Regions from separate parts of the Streptomyces sp. NPDC051211 genome, predicted to be linked through region 1. Evidence: riboswitches for the same ligand, from Rfam matches in the RefSeq annotation. Region 1 holds a riboswitch; the other holds the start of a gene.
What was found. A riboswitch is a leader RNA that binds a small molecule or an ion and turns the genes downstream of it on or off. The one in region 1 is predicted to bind S-adenosylmethionine.

Region 1 (8,962 bases):
CAAAGCCTCATATCGCACACGCACATTGGCCCGATGTCGACCATGGGGAGGCCCGCTCATATGCGGCGGGCAAGAACGGCGGAGGGGACTTCCCCAACTCTACCGCGCCCAATCAAGCAGAATTGCCCCCTCCGCTTTTGCGGAGGGGGCAATTCAGGGTTTGCGCGTGTCAGCTACCGACGGGTCGGCAGCCGCCCGCCGGCACGGTGCCGGTCCGGTCAGCCGCCCGCGACGGCCGGAATGATGGAGACGCCCGCACCGTCCGGAGTCGCAGCCTCCAGGCCGCCCTCGAAGCGCACGTCGTCGTCGTTGACGTAGACGTTGACGAAGCGGCGGAGCTTGCCCTGGTCGTCCAGGACGCGCGCGGCGATGCCCGGGTGGTTCTTCTCCAGCGACTCGATGACCTCGGCCAGGGTCGCGCCCTCGGCCGGGACCTCGGCAGCACCACCGGTGTAGGTGCGCAGGATGGTGGGGATGCGGACGTTGACGCTCATGGCGCTACTGCCTTTCCGGTAGTACGGGGAGATGGTCAGGCCAGGCCGGCGGCGCGGAACGCGTCCAGGCTGGGGCGGATGGTGGCGGTCTGGCCGCTGTCCGCGGCCACCGCCTCCAGGGTCTTGAGGCCGTCGCCGGTGTTGAGGACGACGGTGGTCAGCGCCGGGTCGAGCTGCCCGTTCTCGATGAGCTTCTTCGTCACGCCGACGGTCACGCCGCCCGCGGTCTCGGCGAAGATGCCCTCGGTCTGGGCGAGCAGCTTGATGGCCTCGACGACCTGGGTGTCGTCGACGTCCTCGACGTAGCCGCCGGTGCGGCGGGCGATGTCGAGCACGTACGGGCCGTCGGCCGGGTTGCCGATGGCGAGGGACTTGGCGATGGTGTTCGGCTTCTGCGGGCGGACCACGTCGTGGCCCGCCTTGAAGGCGGTGGACACCGGGGAGCAGCCCTCGGCCTGGGCGCCGAAGATCTTGTAGGGCTTGTCCTCGACCAGGCCGAGCTTGATCAGCTCCTGCAGGCCCTTGTCGATCTTCGTCAGCTGCGAGCCGGAGGCGATCGGGATCACGATCTGGTCGGGCAGCTGCCAGCCGAGCTGCTCGCAGATCTCGTACGCCAGGGTCTTGGAACCCTCGCCGTAGTACGGGCGCAGGTTGACGTTGACGAAGCCCCAGCCCTCGCCCAGCGGGTCGCCGATGAGCTCGGAGCAGAAGCGGTTGACGTCGTCGTAGTTGCCCTCGATGCCGACCAGGTCGCCACCGTAGACACCGGCCATGACAACCTTGCCCTGCTCCAGGTCGTGCGGGATGAACACGCAGGACCGGAAGCCGGCGCGGGCGGCCGCGGCGCCGACGGCGCCGGCCAGGTTGCCGGTGGAGGAGCAGGAGAGCGTGGTGAAGCCGAAGGCGCGGGCGGCCTCGACGGCGATGGCCACGACGCGGTCCTTGAAGGAGTGCGTCGGGTTGCCGGAGTCGTCCTTGACGTAGAGCTTGCCGGTGATGCCCAGCTCCTTGGCCAGGTTCTCGGCGTCCACGAGCTTGGTGAAGCCCGGGTTCAGGTTGGGCTTGGCGGCGACGTCGGCCGGGACGGGCAGCAGCGGGGCGTAACGCCAGATGTTGTTCGGGCCGGCCTCGATGGCGGCGCGCAGGGCTTCGGGGTCACCGGTGGGGAGCTCGTACGCGACTTCCAGCGGTCCGAAACACTCGTTACAGGCGAAAATGGGACCGAGGTCGAAGCGGGTGCCGCATTCACGACAGGAGAGCGCAACGGCAGGTCCGAGATCGACAGAGGTGGCGACAGTCTGTGCAGCCATGATGGCGAGGCCCTTTCTCCTCATCTTCCCCGTGGCGCACTTCGCCACGAGACGGATTTGGCACCTTCCCTAGCCGGGGACCTCGCTGCTGAGCGCAGACGCGAGAACCGACTGGAGGGTTGCCGGGGCTTCAACGGGCCGTGTCCCTCTGCCCCTCTGGATGAGCGGTATGGCGCCGGGCCGCGCGCTCTATGGCGCACCCGGGCATTTGTGTGCGAGCACCCCCGGCATGCGGGGGTCCTGCGCGTTGTTCAAGACTGTAACCGACGGATCGGGCGGATGAGACAGCTGTCCGAACGGCGAGATGGATCTCATGACGGACGGATTCAGGGAGTGCCGCAGGTGCTGGAAGAGGTGGAGCGCTGGCTGGGCCGGCGGTCCTGGACTGCCGCCGACAGGCCGCTCGACCAGCTGCTTTCCGCGAAGCGGGCGGCTGGGACGACGGTCAGTGTCGTGCTTCCCGCGCTCGACGAGGAGGCGACCGTCGGGGAGATAGTCGAGGTGATCCGGCGGGAACTGATAGACGGCCTTCCGGTTCCTCTTGTTGACGAACTCGTAGTAATCGACTCCGGGTCGGCCGACCGGACCGCGGAGGTCGCGGCCAAGGCCGGCGCCCGGGTGGTGCACCGCGACGAGATCCTCCCCCGCATCCCGGCCGTGCCCGGCAAGGGCGAGGTGCTGTGGCGCTCCCTGCTGGCCACCACCGGGGACATCGTCTGCTTCGTCGACGCCGACCTGCGCGACTTCTCCTCCGCCTTCGTCTCCGGCATCGTCGGCCCGCTGCTGACCGACCCGGACATCCAGTTCGTCAAGGCCATGTACGACCGCCCCCTCGGCACGGAATTCGACGGGCTCGCCTCCGGCAAGACCCCCGGCCAGGGCGGCCGGGTGACGGAATTGGTGGCCCGGCCGCTGCTCAACCTGCACTGGCCCCGGCTGGCCGGCTTCGTGCAGCCGCTGGGCGGCGAGTACGCCGTACGCCGCTCCCTGCTGGAGCGGCTCCCCTTCCCGGTCGGCTACGGCGTGGAGCTGGGCCTGCTGGTCGACGCCCTGCACACGGTCGGCCTGGACGCCCTCGCGCAGGTCGACGTCGGGGTCCGGCTGCACCGCCACCAGGACGGGCAGGCGCTGGGCCGGATGGCCGCCGCGATCTACCGGACCGCCCAGGTCCGGCTCTCCCGCGGCCACCTCGTCCGCCCCGCCCTCACCCAGTTCGAACGCGGCCCGGACGGCTTCGTCCCGCACACCTACCCGGTGGACACCGAGGAGCGGCCGCCGATGCGCGGCATCCGGGAGTACGCCGTCCGCCGCGTGGCCTAAGCACACGCGGAAGCGGAAGAACTCACGTTTGAGTGGGGGCGGGCCGGGCTAGGTTGGCCGCATGGCTTCCCAGGTACTCGTCGCAGCCAACCGTGGCCCCCTCTCGTACGCCCTCGCCGCCGACGGCACCCTCGGTGCCCGGCGCGGCGGGGGCGGTCTCGTCTCCGGCCTCTCCGCGGCCCTCGCCGAACAGCCGGACACGCTGTGGATCTGCGCGGCGCTCGGCGAGGCCGACCGCGAGGCGGTCCGGCGGGGGCTGTCCGAGCCGGGCGTGCGGATGCTGGAGATCGACGGGACGGTCTACGACGACGCGTACAACGGCATCGCGAACTCGGTGCTGTGGTTCCTGCACCACGGGCTGTACGAGGTGCCGCGCGCGCCGGTCTTCGACGCGGAGTTCCGGCGCCAGTGGGACTCGTACCGGACCTACAACCGGACCTTCGCGCAGGCACTGGCGGCCGAGGCCGCCGACGGCGCCGCCGTCCTGATCCAGGACTACCACCTCTCCCTGGCCCCGGGCATGCTCCGGGAGCTCCGCCCCGACCTGCGGATCGCCCACTTCACCCACACCCCGTGGGCGACGCCCGAGTACCTGCGGATGCTGCCGTCCGACGTCCGCGAGGAACTGCTGCGCGGGATGCTCGGCGCCGACCGGCTCGGCTTCCACACCGCCGCCTGGGCGGCGGCGTTCACCGAGTGCGCGCAGGCCGTCGAGTCCGCCCGCCGGCCCGAGGTGGCGGTGTACCCGCTGGGCGTGGACGCGGACGAGCTGCGCGCGCTGGCCCACCGGCCCGAGGTGAACGACCGGCTGGCTTCGCTGCGCGCGGAGGTCGGCGACTGCCGCACGATCGTGCGGGTGGACCGCACCGAGCTGTCGAAGAACATCGTGCGCGGCCTGCTCGCCTACCGGGAGCTGCTGGCCGGCCGCCCCGAGTGGCGCGGCCGGGTGGTCCACCTGGCCTCCGCCTACCCGTCCCGGCAGGACCTCGCGGTCTACCGCACGTACACGGCGGCGGTGGCGGAACTGGCGGAGGAGATCAACGCCGAGTTCGGCACGGCGGACTGGCAGCCGGTGCACGTGTCCGTGAAGGACGACTTCGTGCGCTCGCTGGCCGCGTACCGGCTGGCGGACGTGGCGTTGGTCAACCCGGTGCGGGACGGCATGAACCTGGTCGCGAAGGAGATCCCGGTGGTGTCGGAGGCGGGCTGCGCGCTGGTCCTGTCGACCGGGGCGGGGGCGTACGACGAGCTCCGCAGGGACGCGCTGACGGTGAACCCGTACGACGTGTCGGAGACCGCCGAGGCCCTGCACCAGGCCCTGTCGATGCCGCCGGAGGAGCGCACGGAACGCACGAAGCGCCTGGCCACGGCGGCCACGGCCCTGCCCCCGGCGGCCTGGTTCACTGCCCAGCTGACGGACCTGCGGGGCTCCTAGGGGGTGTCGGAGTCGATGGCCCGGGCCAGGGTGGCGAGGAAGGCGGCGACCTTGCCGGGGCCGGCCAGGGTGAGGTCCGCGCGGGCGGAGAGTTCGGGGACTTCCGCGGAGCCGCTGCAGACCAGGAGGCCGGGCAGGCCGTCGGCGCGGCGCTTCTCCACGGCCGCGAAGGCGGCGAGGTCGCCCAGGTCGTCGCCCGCGTACAGCACTGCTTCCGCTTCCGTTTCGGCGAGGTACTCGGTGAGGGCCACTCCCTTGTCGGTGCCCGGCGGGCGGAGTTCCAGGACGGCGCGGCCGGGTTCGACCACCAGGCCGTGGCGCCGGGCCAGCTCGGTGAGGGGTTCGCTCAGGGCCGCGAAGGCGGCGGAGGGGTCCTCGGTGCGGCGGGTGTGGACGGCGAGGGCCCGGCCCTTTTCCTCGATCCAGGTGCCCTGCCAGGCCCCGATCGAGTCGAGGAAGCCCGGCAGCTCGGCGCGGACCGCGGCGACGCCGGGGTGCTCGGCGGGGGCGTGGACGTTCCCGGTGACGGCGTCCCAGCGTTCGGCCCCGTAGTGGCCGAGGACCACCAGGTGCTCCAGGCCTGCTGCGCCGGCGAAGCCGCCGTAGCGGACGGCGACCCCGGCCGGCCGGCCGGTGATCACCGCGACGGAGCCGACCCGGGGCGCGAGCGCGGACAGCGCCGGGAGGGCGTCCGGGTGGGCGCGGGCCTGGTCCGGGTCGGGCACGATCTCGGCGAGGGTGCCGTCGAAGTCGAGGGCGACCACGGATCGGCGCGGTGCGCGGAGCAGGGCTTCGAGTCCCTCGCGTCCGGCAGCGGTGACGGGCATCGGCATGTCGTGCGGATGGCTCCCCATGCCCCCGACCCTACCGGCGCCCGCGGGGGCCCGCCCAGGCTTCCGAACGAAGGGCACGGAACCCCCTGCCGGCGGGCCCGGCGGTCCCCCTGCCGGCTGGCCCTTACCGGCGGTCCCTTACCGGCGGGCCCGGCGGTCGGCGCGGATGCGGCGGAGGCGGTTGACCGTGCCGGGGGCGTGGGCCAGTGCGCGGGGGTCGTCCATCAGGGCGTTGAGCAGCTGGTAGTAGCGGACCGGGGTCATGCCGAGGTGTTCGCGTATCGCGCGCTCCTTGGCGCCGGGCCCGGGCCAGGTGCGGCTCTCGTACGCGAGCACGGCGGCCTCGCGCTCCGAGAGTTCCTGCCCGTCGTCTGTCATACCGTCCAACATATCGCCGGGCTCCGACACCCCCGGCGCCGCCCGTGGTCAGCCCGCTTCGGCCACGCGGGCCTCGCCGGCCAGGTCCTCCAGGGTCTGGGACGGGGAGGCCGGGGGCGGCAGCAGGGCGCTGCCGATGCGCTGCTTGACGTTCTCGCTGACGCCCGCCCAGGACTTCTTGTTCACCGGGTAGAGCCGTGAGCTCGGCAGGGCCTTCAGGAAGGTGCGCAGCCGCGGGTCGGCTCCGCCGGTGCCCTGCTCCATCGCGCGGTAGCCGCTGGTGGTGACGGGCAGCAGGCCGTACGTGCCGGTGAACCTGGTGACGTTCTCCGGCGCGTACAGGTGGTCGAGGAATTTGCCGGACTCCTTGCGGTGCCCGTTCTTGAAGGCCATCACCCAGTCGGCGACGCCCATGGCGGGGCGGGGTTCGCCGTCGATGGTGGGCAGCGGGACCATGCCGTACTTCACGCCCTTGGATTCGGCCTGCTTCATCAGGGTGGGGTGCCCGTTGAGCATGCCGGCCTCGCCCCGGGAGAACGCGTCGAAGGCGGCCTGCCGGTCCAGCTTCGCCGGTTCGACCGGGCCGGTCAGGCCCTGGCCCGTGAGCTTGTCCCGCAGCCAGGTGAAGGTCTTGACGTTGGCCGGGGAGTCGAGCGCGTACTTCTCCTCGGTGTCGGTGTAGCCGCCGCCGCCGGCGAGCAGCCACATCATGGTTTCGGCCTGGGCCTCCTCGCGGCCGAGGGGCAGCGCGAAGGGGGTCGTCACCCCGGCGGCCTTCAGCTTCTTCGCGGCGGCTTCCAGGTCCGCCCAGGTCTTGGGGGCCCAGGAGGTTCCGTCCTTGCCGGTGATCCCGGCGTCGGCGAAGAGCTTCTCGTTGTAGAAGAGCAGCCGGGTGCTGGCCACGAACGGCATGCCGTACTGGACCCGGTCGATGGTGCCGGCGTCGGCGAGCGGGGTGAGGAAGTCCGCCTCGGTGTGGACGGAGAGCAGTTCGTCGGCGGAGTAGAGCTTGTCGGCGGCGGCGTAGTCGGCGTAGGCGCCGATCTGTGCGATGTCGGGGGCCTTGCCGGCGGCGACCATCTCGGCGACCTTGGCGTCCACCTCCGACCAGGACAGGACGGTCACCTCGACCTTGATCCCGGGGTTGGCCTTCTCGAAGCCGTTCGCGAGGTTCTTCCAGTAGGCGGCGGAGGAGTTCTGCGGATTGTCTCCGTAGTCGGCCGCCACGACGCGGAGGGTCACCTCGTTGTCCTCGCTGAGGCCGAGGGCTCCGCAGCCCGTCAGCGCGCCGGTCAGCGTCATGGTCAGGCACAGTGCGCCGACGGTCGTGGCCAGCTTTCGGTAACGGCCCTGCACAGCTCTCGATCCACCCCTGGTTGTCCGTACGATGCCCATAAGGTCTACACCACTTCGCCAACGCCGCAGGACCCGGGGGGCGGACCTGCGACATCCGCGTCCCCGAATTTGTATGGCCACTCAACAATCCCCCTCAATGGACTAGACCTTTCCCCTTGATGCACGCGAGACTGTCACCCGTGAAACCCGTGAAACACGTCATCGCCCTCGATGTGGGCGGCACCGGGATGAAGGCCGCCCTCGTCGCCGAAGACGGCTCCCTGCTCCACCAGGCGCGGCGCGCGACCGGCCGCGACCGGGGCCCCGAGGCCGTCGTCGAGTCGATCCTCGACTTCGCCGCCGAACTGCACGCCCTGGGCACCGACCGGTTCGGGCGGGCGGCCTCGGCCGCCGGAGTCGCCGTCCCCGGCATCGTCGACGCCGAGAACGGCATCGCCGTGTACGCGGCCAACCTCGGCTGGCGCGACGTACCCCTGCGCGCCCTGCTCAGCACACGGCTGGCCGGCATCCCCGTCGCCCTCGGGCACGACGTCCGCACGGGAGGACTCGCCGAAGGCCGCATCGGCGCCGGCCGCGACGCCGACCGCTTCCTCTTCGTCCCGCTCGGCACCGGCATCGCAGGCGCCATCGGCATCGACGGCCGGATCGAGGCCGGCGCCCACGGCTACGCCGGCGAGATCGGACACATCGTGGTCCGCCCCGGCGGCCCCGAGTGCGGCTGCGGCCAGCGCGGCTGCCTGGAGACCCTGGCTTCCGCCGCCGCCGTCTCCCGCGCCTGGGCCGCCGCCTCCGGAAACCCAGACGCCGACGCCGCGGACTGCGCCGAGGCCGTCGCAGCCGGCGACGCCGCCGCCGGGCAGGTGTGGCAGGCCGCCGTCGGCGCGCTCGCCGACGGCCTGGTCACCGCCCTCACCCTGCTCGACCCGCGCACGCTGATCATCGGTGGCGGGCTCGCCGAGGCCGGGGAAACCTTGTTCACACCACTGCGGACGGCCGTCAAGGAGCGCGTGACGTTCCAGCGGCTGCCCGACATCGTGCCGGCGGCCCTCGGGGACACCGCCGGATGCCTGGGCGCAGGGCTGCTCGCCTGGGACCTACTCGCCACGGAGGTACCTGCCTGATGTCCGGAAGCGCACACAGCACCGTTCTCTCCGGCGCCAGGGTGGTGCTGCCCACCGGGACCGTCGCGAACGGCCGGGTCATCGTCTCCGGCGACCGGATCGCGGGCAGCGCGCCCGAGGCCGCCGAGCTCGTCGACCTGTCCGGACACTGGGTGGTCCCCGGCTTCGTGGACATGCACAACCACGGCGGCGGCGGGGCCTCCTTCACCTCCGGCACCCCGGAGGAGGTGCTCAAGGGCGTACGGACGCACCGCGCGCACGGCACCACCACCCTGATCGCCTCCACCGTCACCGGCGACCTCGACGAACTCGCCCGGCGGGCCGGCCTGCTCGCCGAACTGGTGCAGCAGGGCGACCTCGCGGGCATCCACTTCGAGGGCCCCTTCATCTCCCCCTGCCGCAAGGGCGCCCACAAGGAGGACCTGCTGCGCCACCCGGACCCCGCCGAGGTCCGCAAACTCGTCGACGCCGCCCACGGCACCGCCCGCATGGTCACCCTGGCCACCGAGCTGCCCGGCGGCCTGGACTCCGTACGGCTGCTGGCCGAGCACGGGGTGATCGCCGCGATCGGGCACACCGACTCCACGTACGAGCAGACCCGCGAGGCCATCGACGCGGGCGCCACCGTGGCCACCCACCTGTTCAACGCCATGCCGGCCCTCGGGCACCGCGCCCCCGGCCCCATCGCCGCCCTGCTGGAGGACGAGCGGGTCAC
Region 2 (8,962 bases), on a different contig from region 1:
GGCGCGCTGCGCCTCCTCGCCCGCGGCGGCCACCAGCTTGACCCAGCCGGCGGGGCGCAGCACGTACGCGGCGGCCGCCACGTCCAGGGGGTCGGCGGCGGCGGGCGGCGCGCCCGACTCCAGGGCGGCGGCCAGTTCCGCCTGCGCCTCGCGGACCTTCTCGGCGACCCGGCCGCGGAAGACGGGGTCCGTCTCCACGGCGGCCGCCATGGCGTTGCCGGCGAACTTGGCACGGCGGGTGGGCGTGAAGCGGGCGTACTGGCGCAACTGCGCCGGCAGGTCCGCGACCGTCAGGCCGCCGAAGGCGTCCGAGACGAGCGCGACGACCTTGCGCCGCACGCCTTCCGGCAGCGGGCGGTCGAGGACCTCCGCGGCGTCGCCGGCCGCATCGGCCGGCTCAGCGCCGCCTGCTGGCTCCACAATCCGTCACCCCTACCGTTCGTTCTCTCGGGCGGCAGCTCCGTCAGGAGTCTGCGCCCGGCCTGTCCACGAGCTCGATCTGGTCCACCGCGTTGCACCAGCGGCAGCGGACCGACTCGATGGTCTCATTGACCACCTCGCGCTCCTCGACCTTGGGCTCTCCGGCGAGGTCCAGGTGGACGTACTCCACGACCTTGGACGAGCGGGTGACGTCGAACCGGGTGAGGTTGCCGCACAGGGTGCAGCGCCACCGGGTCGTGGCGGTCGGCAGGGGAACCGTCATCGTGCCGTCTCTCCTTGGTCGCTGATTCAAGTAAACCGCCTCCCGGGCGGCAGCACGTAACCCTACGGCCAGCCCGGCATCGGCGGGGCATGCGATCGGTATCCGTCCGGTTACGCCATGCTCTTAGCATGATCGTAAGCTGGCGGGCCCTGCGCGAGGCCGCCCGCGGCCCGGTGGTCACGTACGCGCTGATCGCCGGCTGCTGCGTGGTCTTCCTGCTCGGCCCGGCGTCCGGCCTGAACCCCGCCTACGGCACCGGCGAGACGCTGCTGGCGTCCGGGACGGCGTACTTCCGGCACTGGGGCGTGGTGCCGGAGGAGCTCTTCACCGGGACCGGCCGCGAGCTGCTGACACCGCTCACGGCACTGTTCATCCACGGCGGCTGGCTGCACCTGCTCGGGAACATGCTCTTCCTGTACGTCTTCGGCGCGATGACGGAGGAGCGGATGGGCCGCGCCGGGTTCCTGCTCTTCTACCTCTGTACGGGCTACCTGTCGCTGGTGGCGTACGCGGCGGCCAACGCGTCCTCGGCGCAGACCCTGGTGGGGGCGTCGGGCGCGATCTCGGCGGTGCTGGGAGCCTTCCTCTGTCTGTTCCCGCGCTCCCGGGTGACCAGCCTGTTCCCGTTCCTGTTCTTCCTGCCGCTGCGCTTCCCGGCCTGGATGGTGCTGCTGTTCTGGTTCGCCCTGCAGTGGCTGGCGGCGCACCGGGCGGGCAGCGGGCCGGGGGTCGCCTACCTGGCCCACCTGGTCGGATTCTCACTGGGGTTCGTCTACGCCTGGGTGCGGTACCGGCGAATGGATAGAGTGAGGCGACCAGCGACGGCCACCGAGGGAGACAGCCAGCCGTGATCACCGCGATCGTGCTCATCAAGACCAGCGTGGACCGCATTCCCGAGATCGCCGAGTCGATCGCCAGGCTGGAGAACGTCAGCGAGGTCTACTCGGTCACGGGCACCTACGACCTGATCGCCCTGGTGCGGGTGGCGCGGCACGACGACCTCGCGGACATCATCCCCGGCAGCATCAGCAAGATCCCGGGCGTCGAGGCGACCGACACCCACGTGGCGTTCCGTACGTACTCGCAGCACGACCTGGAGGCCGCGTTCGCGATCGGCCTCGACGCGTAACGCGGCCTCCGAGTCACGGGCCGGCCTGCGGGCCGGCCTCCCCGGCCGGGGCGGCCTTCGGCCAGGCCGGTCAGACGGCGGGGACGCAGCGGCCCTCTTCGGTGCGGTACTGCCACTTCGCGCCGTCGGTGACCAGTTCGCGGACCGCCCGGACGAAGCGGTCCACGTGCTCGTCCGGGGTGCCGGCGCCGAAGCTGACGCGGATCGCGTTCAGGGAGCGTTCGCCGGGGGCGGCCTCCGGGGCGCCGCATTCTCCCGGCTCCTGGGGGGCCGAGCCCAGCAGGGTGCGGACCAGGGGGTGGGCACAGAACAGGCCGTCGCGGACGCCGATGCCGTACTCCGCGGAGAGAGCCGCCGCGAAGTGGGAGCTGTTCCAGCCGTCCACGACGAAGGAGAGGACGCCGACCCGCGGGGCGTCGTCGCCGAACAGGGAGAGCACCCGGACCTCGGGGACCTCCGCCAGGCCCGCGCGGACCTTCGCGATCAGGTGCTGCTCGCGGGCGACCAGGCCGTCGAAGCCGGCCTCGGTGAGGGCCCGGCAGGCCGAGGCGATGGAGTAGACGCCGATCACGTTCGGGGAGCCGGCCTCGTGGCGGGCCGCGGTGGTGTGCCAGTCGACGTCCACGCCGCCGTCCTCGCGCCGGGCGACCCTGCGGGAGGCGCCGCCGCCGGCCAGGTACGGGTCGGCTTCCCGGAGCCAGTCCGCGCGGCCGGCGAGCACGCCCGAGCCGAACGGCGCGTACAGCTTGTGGCCGGAGAAGGCGAACCAGTCCACGTCCAGCTCCTGTACGGACACCGGGTGGTGCGGGGCCAGCTGGGCGGCGTCCAGCACGATCCGGGCGCCGTGCGCGTGCGCCGCCGCGGCCAGCTCCTTGACCGGCCACAGCTCGCCGGTGACGTTGGAGGCGCCGGTGACGCAGACCAGGGCCGGGCCGTAAGGGTCGCGGTCGGCGAGGGCCCGCTCCAGGGTGGCGACGGCCTGGGCCGGGGTGCGCGGCGCATTGAGGTACGTGACCTGCGCGTCGCGCCACGGGAGCAGCGAGGCGTGGTGCTCGGTCTCGAAGACGAAGACCTGGCAGCCGGCCGGCAGCGCCGCGGCCAGCAGGTTCAGCGAGTCGGTGGTCGACCGGGTGAAGACCACCTGGTCGGCCGCCCGGCAGTCGAGGAACTCGGCGACGGCGGCCCGGCTCTGCTCGAAGAGGTCGGTGGACAGCTGGGAGAGGTAGCCGGCCCCGCGGTGCACGCTGCCGTAGTAGGGGGCGTAAGCGGCGACGTCGTCCCAGACCCGCTGGAGGGCCGGCGCGCTGGCCGCGTAGTCGAGGGCCGCGTAGGTGACCTCGCCACCGGTGACGAGCGGGACGGTGACGTCCCGGCCGAGGACCGGCAGCGGCTCGGCACAGGCGGCCCCGTCGGGCGAAGTGGCGGCGGAAGCGCTGCGGGCGGTGGTGGCGGCTGCGGTGTTCAGGGTCGCGGACATGACGGTATCTCCCGGGCAGGCAGGGCTGAATGGCTTCGATGGCCCGTAGGCGGATACACGGGTGCCGTGTTCGCGGTACGGGTGATGCCTCGACGCAGCGGACCGCAACGGTTCCGTACGGAGGTGTGAAGAAGTGGGCGCTACGCGCCTATCGCATTCGCTTGCTCACGGAAAAACGCTCCTCGAGAGACCAGGACCCCTGGTGTCGAGGGGTCCGCGCTTGCCGTAGACCTCGCTGCCTACGGCCTGGTCATCACCCGGGGCACCCCGCCACGGACGGAGGGTTGCCGGACAGCAAGCCGGGGCCAAAACGCTGTCACTCGTGACCTGGTCAGAGATCCTGCCACAAGATCCGCCGAACGCAAGACCCCGGTCCATAATGTGGACCGGGGCCGGGAAGCAGAAGGCGATCGTTACGCGTTGCTCGCGGCGACCCACCGCTCCAGCGCGGCGCGGGCCGCGCCCGAGTCGATGGACTCGGCCGCGCGGGCGATGCCGGCCGCCAGCTGCTCCTCCAGGGAACCGGTGGACGGGTCGAGCGCGACCAGGGCCGTCGCCGAGTTCAGCAGCACCGCGTCGCGGACCGGGCCGGTCTCGCCGGCCAGCAGCCGGCGGGCGACGTCCGCGTTGTACGAGGCGTCGGCGCCCCGGAGTTCGGAGACGTCGACCAGCCGGATACCGACGTCCCGGGGGTCGAAGGCCTGCTCCTGCACCCGGCCGTCGCGGACCCACCAGACCCGGGAGGTGGCCGTCGTGGTGAGTTCGTCGAGGCCGTCGTCGCCGCGGAAGACCAGGGCCGAGGAGCCCCGCTCGGCGAGCACGCCCGCCACGATGGGGGCCATCCGGGCGTCGGCGACGCCGGTCGCCTGGGCGCGGACCTTCGCCGGGTTCGTCAGCGGGCCGAGGAAGTTGAAGGTGGTACGGATGCCCAGCTCGCGGCGGGCGGCCGCGACGTGCCGCAGCGCGGGGTGGAACTTGACCGCGAAGCAGAAGGTGATGCCGGCCTGCTCCGCCACCTCCGCCACCCGCGCCGGGGTGAGGTCGAGGTTGACGCCGAGCTTCTCCAGCACGTCCGAGGCGCCGCTCGCGGAGGACGCGGCCCGGTTGCCGTGCTTGACCACCTTGGCGCCCGTACCGGCGACCACGATCGAGGACATGGTGGAGATGTTGACGGTCTTCGCGCCGTCGCCGCCGGTGCCGACGATGTCCACGGTGCGGCCCGGGACCTCGATCAGGTTGGCGTGCTCGTACATGCTGCGGACCAGACCGTTGATCTCCGCGACCGTCTCGCCCTTGGCCCGCAGGGCGACCGCGAAGCCGGCGATCTGGGCGTCGCTCGCCTCGCCCCGCATGATCTTGTCCATCGCCCACGCGGTGTCGTCGGCGGACAGGTCCTGGCCGGTGAGGAGCGCCTCGAGGACGGACGGCCAGGACCTGCCCGCCACGCTGTCGCCGCCCGCCGGGGTCACAACGTTCATGGTCCTCGCTCCTGGGTCCACAGTCCGGTTGATGAGAGCTCAAGCCTAGCCAGCTGCGGAGGACGGCAAAGAGCCCCGTCCAGACCCTGGACGGGGCTCTCGCCGTGGCGATCAGTTTTCAGCCGGAATCAGGCTTCAGTGGTGGCCGTGGCCGCTCTGAATTTCCTTGTATTCCTCGACGGAGGGCTTCTCGATCTGCGTTCCCTCGCCGTAGAAGCCCTTGCTCAGCTTAGAGCGAAGCTTCTCCATTCGTGTCACCTTGCGCTCCACACCGTTCTCGTCGACCGTGGGGCCGATCTCGACGGGCTTGTACTGCTCGTGCTGGGTGAGCGTGTGCAGCTGACCCTGCGGGAGCGGCTCGTGGACCTCGACGAACTCACCGTGCGGCAGGCGCTTGATGATGCCGGTCTCGCGACCGTGCAGCACCTTGTCCCGGTCCCGGCGCTGAAGGCCGAGGCAGATCCGCTTGGTGATGACGAAGGCGACGACCGGGCCGAGGAAGAAGCCGATCCGGGCGAACCAGGTGATCGAGTTGATCGACAGGTGGAAGAACTGCGCGAACATGTCGTTTCCACCGGCGATCAGCAGGATGACGTACCAGGTCAGCCAGGCCACACCGAAGGCGGTACGGGTCGGAGCGTTGCGCGGGCGGTCCAGCAGGTGGTGCTCGCGCTTGTCACCGGTGACCCAGGCCTCGACGAACGGGTACACCGCGATCGCGACCAGGACCAGCGGGAAGATGATCAGCGGGATGAACACGCCCAGGACGAGGGTGTGGCCCCACAGGTTGATCTCCCAGCCCGGCATGGCACGGATCAGGCCTTCGGAGAAGCCCATGTACCAGTCCGGCTGCGCGCCCGTGGACACGTGGTCCGGGACGTACGGGCCGAGCGCCCAGATCGGGTTGATCGAGGCGATGCCGGCGATGGCCGCGATGACACCGAAGACCAGGAAGAAGAAGCCTCCGGCCTTGGCCATGTAGACCGGCAGCAGCGGCATGCCGACGACGTTGTTGTTCGTCTTGCCGGGGCCCGGGTACTGGGTGTGCTTGTGGTACACGACGAGGATCAGGTGGGCGACCACCAGACCCAGCATGATGCCCGGCAGCAGCAGGATGTGGATCGAGTAGAACCGGGCCACGAAGTCGTGGCCGGGGAACTCGCCGCCGAAGAGGAAGAACGACAGGTACGTGCCGACGATCGGCACGGACAGGATCGCGCCCTCCATGAAGCGGACACCGGTGCCCGAGAGCAGGTCGTCCGGCAGGGAGTAACCGGTGAAACCGGTGAACATGCCGAGGACCAGCAGCAGGAAGCCGAAGGTCCAGTTGACCTCGCGCGGCTTGCGGAACGCGCCGGTGAAGAACACGCGCATCATGTGCACGAGCATCGCGGCGACGAAGATCAGGGCCGCCCAGTGGTGGATCTGCCGGACGAGCAGACCACCGCGGACGTCGAAGCTGATGTCCAGGGTCGAGGCGAACGCCTCGGACATCCGGACGCCCTGCATCGGCACGTACGAGCCGTGGTACACGACCTCGTTCATGCTCGGGTGGAAGAACAGCGTCAGGTAGACACCCGTGAGGATGACGATGAGGAAGCTGTAGAGGGAGATCTCACCCAGCATGAAGGACCAGTGGTCCGGGAAGATCTTGCGCATGTTCGCCTTGGCGAGGCTGTAGATCCCCAGGCGGCCGTCCGCCCAGTCGGCTACGCGCTCGCCGCGCGGCGCTTTGCGCTCCGTCGTATCGGTGGCAGTGCTCATCCGCGCTCCCAGAATGCAGGACCGACGGGCTCTTCGAAGTCGCCGAGCGCCTCGAGGTAGCCCTCGTCATTCACACCGATCCGCAGCTGCGGAAGGGCGTGACCGGCCGGGCCGAAGATGACACGGGCGCCGTCGGAGAGGTCGAAAGTGGACTGGTGGCACGGGCAGAGCACGTGATGCGTCTGCTGCTCGTACAGGCTGATCGGGCAGCCGACGTGGGTGCAGATCTTCGAGTAGGCCACGATGCCGTCGTGGGACCACTCGAGTTCCTGCTTGTCCTTGATGTCCGCCGGGTTGATCCGGACGATCATCAGGGCCGCCTTGGCGATCTCCGCCATGTAGTCGTGCGAATCCTCCTCCAGGCCTTCCGGCTTGGCGAAGGTCAGCGAACCGACCGCGATGTCCTCGGGGCGGAGCGGCTCCATGGTGTTCTGGTTGATGAGCAGCTTGCCCTTCGCCCAGATGGTCTTGCGGAGCTTGTCCTCGGGCAGCGGGCCCAGGTCGCGCAGCAGCACCACACCGGAGAGCGGCACCATGGCCAGCGCGCCGAACATCGTGTTGCGGATCAGCTTGCGGCGGCCGATGTCGGACTCGCGGGCACCGTCGGCGAAGTCCTGGAGGACCTTGGCCTTGACCTCGGGCGGAGCCGCGATCGGGTGGCGCTCGTCGGCGACCTCGACGTCGGACATCAGCGTGCGGGCCCAGTGGACCGCGCCGGCGCCGATGCAGAACAGGGCCGCGCCCAGGGTCAGGCCGAGGGCGAAGTTGAGCGCGCTCACCTTGCCGATCGGCCAGATGAACACGATCTTGTCGACCGGGATCGCCACGTAGGAGGCGATGAAGGCGACCGTGGCCAGCATGGACACCGTGAACAGCAGGGCGACCGTGCGCTCGGAGCGCTTGGCGGCCCGCTCGTCGATGTCCTGGATGCGCGGCTTGTGGGCCGGCAGGCCGGGGTCCGCGAACGGGTCGTCCTTGACCGCTACACCGCCGTGGTGTGCGTCGCCCTGCTCGCTCGGCAGGTGCTTCTCTTCGGGAATGTCTTGGCTACTCATGACTTCTTGGCCTTAGCGGTGTGGGCCGCGACCCAGACGGCGACAGCGATCAGCGCACCCAGACCGAAGACCCAGCCGAACAGACCCTCGGAAACGGGGCCGAGGCCGCCGAGCTTGAGACCACCCGGGTTGGTCGAGTACTCGCCGTTCACGTGCTGGAGGTACGCGATGATGTCCTTCTTCTCCTTCTCCGGCATGGTGCTGTCGGGGAAGGAGGGCATGTTCTGCGGGCCGGTGAGCATGGCCTCGTAGATGTGCTTCGGCGAGACGTCCGCAAGGTTGGGCGCGTACTTGCCGTGCGTGAGGGCACCGCCCTCGCCGGTGAAGTTGTGGCACTGCGCGCAGTTGTTGCGGAACAGCTCGCCGCCCTTGCCGATGTCGGCACCCGCCGGGTCGTACTGCTTCTCGGTCGGCGTGATGGGGCCGGCGCCGAGGGAGGCGATGTACGCGGCCAGCTGGTCGATCTGGGCCTGGGTGTAGATGTTGGGCTTCTTCGGCACCTGGGCGCCGGGCTGCTGGGCGGGCATGCGGCCCGTGCTCACCTGGAAGTCGACGGCGGCAGAGCCGACGCCCACCAGGCTCGGGCCGTCAGAGGAACCCTGACCGCCGGTTCCGTGGCAGCTTGCGCAACCCACGGCGTAGAGCTTCTTGCCCTCCTCGATGGCGAGGGACTGGGCGGTTACATCGGCCTGCGCCTTGCCCGCGGGCGCGAAGGCGGCGTACAGCCCCCCAGTGGCCGCCAGCGCGAGGAGTAGAACGACGACCGCCGCCAGCGGATGGCGTCGTCGTGCGGAGAGCTTTTTCACGGATTACCCCGGTGTCAGGATCTTCTGCGTCGGTGTTTCTGGATGAGGTGCCGGGCCGTACCCGGCGACGGTTTCGCTACTTGATCAGGTAGATCGTGGCGAAGAGGCCGATCCAGACGACATCGACGAAGTGCCAGTAGTAGGACACGACGATGGCCGAGGTGGCCTGTTCGTGGGTGAACCTCTTGGCCGCGTACGTCCGGCCGAGGACCAGCAGGAAGGCGATGAGTCCGCCCGTCACGTGCAGTCCGTGGAAGCCGGTGGTCAGGTAGAACACCGAGCCGTACGGACCGGACGAGAGGCTCATGCCCTCGTGCTTGACCAGCTCGGTGTACTCGAACACCTGGCCGCCAATGAAGATCGCACCCATGACGAACGTGATGATGAACCACGTCCGGAGCTTCTTCACGTCACCGCGCTCGGCGGCGAATACGCCGAGCTGGCAGGTGAGGGAAGAGAGCACCAGGATCGTCGTGTTCGTCGCCGAGAACGGCAGATTCAGGCTCGCGGCCTGTTCTGTCCAGTACTCGGAGCCCGTCACCGATCGCAG

Region 2: another riboswitch for S-adenosylmethionine. It lies ahead of AB0447_RS22410 (aminotransferase class V-fold PLP-dependent enzyme); the one in region 1 lies ahead of thrC (threonine synthase).

The regions. Positions count from the first base shown of each region.
Region 1 covers NZ_JBFBAV010000049.1:6,691-15,652, reverse strand. Annotated here, with positions in the region: gene AB0447_RS31340 (MoaD/ThiS family protein) at 219-494, opposite strand; gene thrC (threonine synthase) at 530-1,828, opposite strand; SAM riboswitch class I at 1,822-1,971, opposite strand; gene AB0447_RS31330 (glucosyl-3-phosphoglycerate synthase) at 2,147-3,124, shown strand; gene AB0447_RS31325 (trehalose-6-phosphate synthase) at 3,186-4,559, shown strand; gene otsB (trehalose-phosphatase) at 4,556-5,413, opposite strand; gene AB0447_RS31315 (DUF3263 domain-containing protein) at 5,531-5,770, opposite strand; gene AB0447_RS31310 (extracellular solute-binding protein) at 5,819-7,072, opposite strand; gene AB0447_RS31305 (ROK family protein) at 7,354-8,247, shown strand; gene nagA (N-acetylglucosamine-6-phosphate deacetylase) at 8,247-8,962, shown strand, end outside.
Region 2 covers NZ_JBFBAV010000023.1:73,712-82,673, forward strand. Annotated here, with positions in the region: gene AB0447_RS22390 (NYN domain-containing protein) at 1-423, opposite strand, end outside; gene AB0447_RS22395 (hypothetical protein) at 464-703, opposite strand; gene AB0447_RS22400 (rhomboid family intramembrane serine protease) at 832-1,554, shown strand; gene AB0447_RS22405 (Lrp/AsnC ligand binding domain-containing protein) at 1,551-1,832, shown strand; gene AB0447_RS22410 (aminotransferase class V-fold PLP-dependent enzyme) at 1,903-3,309, opposite strand; SAM riboswitch class IV at 3,521-3,637, opposite strand; gene trpD (anthranilate phosphoribosyltransferase) at 3,723-4,787, opposite strand; gene AB0447_RS22420 (cytochrome bc complex cytochrome b subunit) at 4,923-6,551, opposite strand; gene AB0447_RS22425 (Rieske 2Fe-2S domain-containing protein) at 6,548-7,606, opposite strand; gene AB0447_RS22430 (c-type cytochrome) at 7,603-8,412, opposite strand; gene AB0447_RS22435 (heme-copper oxidase subunit III) at 8,489-8,962, opposite strand, start outside.